2 regions of the Streptomyces sp. NPDC023838 genome follow, and region 2 is predicted to be linked to the other one. Evidence: riboswitches for the same ligand, from Rfam matches in the RefSeq annotation. Region 2 holds a riboswitch; the other holds the start of a gene.

Region 1 (2,192 bases), on a different contig from region 2:
CGCACCGCCCACCGCTGCTCGACCTTGGCGAACCGCCAGTACGCCAGGGCCGCGGCCCACACCACGACGAACAGGCCGACGATGATGAACCCCACGTTGTCCAGGTCGAGGCCCGCGACCCACCCGGTGAGCCCGTCGCTCAGATCGAGCTTGTCGTGCAGCACGCCCACCAGCTCGATCGTGCCGATCAGGAACGCCACCGCGATCGACAGGCCGGTGATGGTGAGGTTGTAGAACACCTTGCGCACCGGGTTGGAGAAGGCCCACTGGTAGGCGAAGTTCATGAACGTACCGTCGATGGTGTCGAACAGGCTCATCCCCGCGGCGAAGAGGAGCGGCAGGCACAGTACGGCGTACCAGGGCAGCCCGGCCGCCGCGCCCGAGCCGGCCATCACCATCAGCGTGACCTCGGTGGCGGTGTCGAAGCCGAGCCCGAAGAGGAAGCCCAGCGGGAACATCTGGCCGGGCCGGGTGATCGACTTGGTGAAGCGGCCCAGGAGCCGGTTCATGAACCCCCGTGCGTCCAGGTGCTGTTCCAGCTCGGCCTCGTCGTACGTCCCGGCGCGCATGGCCCGGAAGACCCGCAGGATCCCGACGAGCGCGAGGAGGTTGAGTGCGGCGATGAGGTAGAGGAACGATCCGGAGACGGTCGTTCCGACCACTCCGAGGGTCTGGTGGGTCCGCGAGTCGTCGTTCATCAGGGTGCCCGCGAGCTGTGCGCCCCCGGCGACCAGGGCCGCCATCACGACCACGACGCTGGAGTGCCCGAGCGCGAACCAGAAGCCGACCGACACCGGCCGCTTGCCGTCGGCCATCAGCTTGCGGGTGGTGTTGTCGATCGCGGCGATGTGATCGGCGTCGAAGGCGTGCCGCATACCGAGGGTGTAGGCGGTGACGCCCAGTCCGAGGCCGAACGTCTTCGAGCCGACCTCATAGTGCTCGGGCACCACGAGCAGGAAGAGGATGCCGAACGCCACGACGTGCAGGGCGGCGATCACCGCCAGCAGCCAGGCGGTCCGGACGGTGTCCTCGCGTCGCCAGTGGAATGTGGCGGGTGGGGTGGGCAGGGTGGGCAGGGTCATTCGTTCACGCTCCAGCACCTCGTGGATCATTACGCGAGATGCCGTGGCCGGTCTCCTGGCTTCCGGGTGTCGCACCGCCCCTGCCTTCCCAGCGGCCTCGCGGCCCCCAGTGGCACAACGGGACGGGCTACCCGAAGCCGTTCATGGCCTGAACGACATGGGGCCCGATCACAGTGGCGAGGGCCGCTCCGGTCTTGCACCGGTCTTCCCGAACACCACGGCTCGCCAACCGTAGGTGCGACCCGCCCCACCTGCAAGTCTGGCCGCGGGCAGGGGTATTGCAGATCACATTCCGCGACCTCGACTACCCGCCGGCCGGCCCCGTGAACACCGGGCGGCGGTCGATGCGGGCGCGGACCTCGTCGGAGCCGAAGTGGTAGTCGATGCGCCGCACGGCCTCGGCCCAGCCGCGCATGGTGCCCGCGCCGGAGAGCGCCTCGGCCACGAACGGGTCGGTCCACCGTTCCACCGCGCGTCGCCACAGCTCGGCGGGCGGCTCCTCCAGCAGACTGCCGACGGTTCCCTCGTAGCATGGCCCGGACCTGTCCGTCGGGCTCGATCTGGAGCGCCTGGAAGCCCAGCCCGCGAGCGACCTGTTCGGGGTTCATCTGCAAGGAGAGGTTGGTCGACGTGCCGACCCGGACGGTGGTGGGGGCGAGCGACTGGAGCCGCGCGCGCTGCTCCTCGCTGCCCAGCCGCGCGAGCTGTTCGTCCGAGAGCAGTTCGTGCTCGGCGTATCCCGTGCGGCTGCCGAGCCCGGACGGCACGGCGGCGGCGAAGTCGAGGGAGCTCAGGTGCGGGAACCGCGGCACGATGTCCGTGCAGAACTCCTCCAGCCCGTCCACGTTGCTCCGTACGACCGCACAGTCGATGGCGAACGGGAGCGGACGCTCACCGCGCCCGGCCCGCTCCCGCGCACCTGCCTCGAGCAGTGTCAGCGCCCGCATCGCCCGCTCGAACGAACCCGCCCTGCCGCGGATCCGGTCGTGCATCTCGGGCGCGGGACCGTCGACACTCACCACAACCCGTCCGCATACGCGCGCCAGCTCTTCGGCCATCCACGGCTGGAAGTTCCAGCCGCCGGTGTACACGAGCACCGAGATGCCCGCG
Region 2 (2,192 bases):
CCGATTAGTTCGCACTCTCCCGCCGCCCCGGGCCGATCCGGCCTCCCGCGCCCCCGCGTCCCGCGATCCGAACCGGGCCGCCGCCGAGAACGCGTTTGCAGCCCGGCCCCGGAGGCCATGTACGCTGTTCCCTCATCCACGGATGTGCCACGGGCGTGTAGCTCAGGGGTAGAGCGCTGCTCTTACAAAGCAGATGTCGGCGGTTCGAAACCGTCCATGCCCACCCGTAGGAAGCGGCAGGTGAGAGCCTGCCGATGGCCCCCCGGCCGATCTCGGCCGGGGGGCCGCTTCATGCCTGCTTCATGCCCGGACGTCACAGGGATGCCGCATCCCACCACAAGGGAGGCCCCCCGCCGATCAGGGCGGGCCCCTTCGTCGTTACCGTTCCCCCTCCGCCGGCCGCCCGCACCGCAGGTTCCAGCGCCCCGCCCGGCCCGAGAGTTCCGTCAGGGTCAGGGGGGCCACGTCCAGGCGCCAGAAGGAGGCGGGGGGCAGGGTCAGGGCGTGGGTCACGGCCGCGCGGACCACCGCCGGGGAGGCGACCGCGAGGATCCGGCCGCCCGCCGCCGGGAGCGTGTCCAGCCACGCGCCCACGCGCGCGATGAGCGCGAGCAGGCTCTCCCCGCCGTGCGGCGCCGCGGCGGGATCGGTGAGCCATGCCCGTACGCCCGTGGGATCCGCGGCGCTCAGCTCGTCCAGCCGGCGCCCCCGCCAGCGGCCCAGATCCCAGTCGGTCAGGGCCGGTTCGTCGCAGGTGGGCAAGCCGTCCGCCAACTCGTAGAGGGAGGACGGCGGCTTCAGTCGGCGGGCCGGGACCGGAAGCGCCGCCGCCGCGGCCTTGACCCGGCGGACCGCGCCCTCGTCCGGGGCGGCCGCGTCGTCGCCGACTCTCGCCTCGCGCGCGTAGCGGTCGGCCGGGGGTGAGATCAACATCACGCGTACGGTCATGGGACAAGCAGAGCACGGCCGTTGACGCACTTCGCGCGGGGGCTGCGCCCCCGTACGCCGTAGCGGTGCGGTCCGTCACGCGGTACGGTCTCGTGGACATAAAGACGGTGTGAAGGAAGCCCGGTGAGAATCCGGCACGGTCGCGCCACTGTGAACCCGGCGAGCGCCCTCAACAGGGAGCGAAGGCGGGGAAGTCAGACCCACCACCGTCGACAAAGGCACCAATGACCGGGACGCGTGTTCCCCAGGAGGTTCTGCCGTGGCACTCTCCGCCGCCCCTGCGCCCAGCGCAGCTGCAACGCCGGCCATCACCCCCATCTCGCTCAAGGCGATCGCTCCCTGGGCGCTCTTCTTCGGCATCCTCATGCTCGTCCTCCTGTACTTCGTCGGTGCCGAGCAGGGCGCCACGAACCTGATCTCCGGTGAGAACGTCCATGAGTGGCTCCACGACGGACGCCACCTGCTCGGCTTCCCCTGCCACTGACCGGGGAACCGACTCGTGAACTCCCTGTCCGTCAGGGCCCTGTTGGTGCGGGGCATGATCGCCGGTCTGGCGGCGGGCGCCCTGGCGCTCGTCGTGGCGTACCTCCTGGGTGAGCCCCGGGTGGACGCGGCCATCGACTTCGAGGAAGCGCACGCGCACGAGCACGGCGAAGAGGTGTTCAGCCGCACCCTGCAGTCCACCGGCGGCCTCGCCACCGGTGTGCTGGTGTTCGGCGTGGCCATCGGCGGCATCGCCGCGCTCGCGTTCTGCGTGGCGCTCGGCCGGATCGGCCGCTTCGGGCCGCGCGCCACGGCGGCGCTCGTCTCGGTCGGCGCGCTCCTGACCGTCTACGTCGTCCCGTTCCTGAAGTACCCGGCGAACCCGCCGTCCATCGGTGACCCCGACACGATCGGCAAACGCACCGCCCTGTACTTCCTGATGATCGCGCTGAGCGTGCTGCTCGCCGTCGCCGCCGTGATCCTCGGCAAGCGGCTCGCGCCCCGCCTCGGCAACTGGAACGCGACCGTCGCCGCGGCGGCCGCCTTCCTGGTCGCCGTCGGGCTCGCGTACGCGTTCCTGCCCACCGTCAACGAGGTCCCGAAGGACTTCCCGGCCATGCTGCTCTGGCGGTTCCGCCTGGCGGCCCTCGCCATCCAGGTGACCCTGTGGACCGGCTTCGGGCTGGTCTTCGGCCACCTCGCCGAACGGCTCCTGGTGCCCAAGGCCGCACCGGCCGGGCCCCGGGACTCGGGCACGACCG

What was found. Region 2 has a riboswitch for cobalamin ahead of AB0G17_RS08905 (CbtB domain-containing protein). Riboswitches for the same ligand answer to the same signal wherever they lie in the genome.
Region 1: linked by a shared signal. The riboswitch ahead of AB0G17_RS33145 (HoxN/HupN/NixA family nickel/cobalt transporter) and the one ahead of AB0G17_RS08905 (CbtB domain-containing protein) in region 2 are both predicted to bind cobalamin.

The regions. Positions count from the first base shown of each region.
Region 1 covers NZ_JBFAAD010000043.1:17,321-19,512, forward strand. The annotation lists gene AB0G17_RS33145 (HoxN/HupN/NixA family nickel/cobalt transporter) at 1-1,082, opposite strand, end outside; cobalamin riboswitch at 1,110-1,317, opposite strand; gene AB0G17_RS33150 (hypothetical protein) at 1,387-1,551, opposite strand; partial or broken gene AB0G17_RS33155 (radical SAM protein) at 2,069-2,192, opposite strand, start outside.
Region 2 covers NZ_JBFAAD010000005.1:234,226-236,417, reverse strand. The annotation lists tRNA gene AB0G17_RS08915 (tRNA-Val) at 152-223, shown strand; gene AB0G17_RS08910 (histidine phosphatase family protein) at 379-948, opposite strand; cobalamin riboswitch at 1,025-1,171, shown strand; gene AB0G17_RS08905 (CbtB domain-containing protein) at 1,208-1,432, shown strand; gene AB0G17_RS08900 (CbtA family protein) at 1,448-2,192, shown strand, end outside.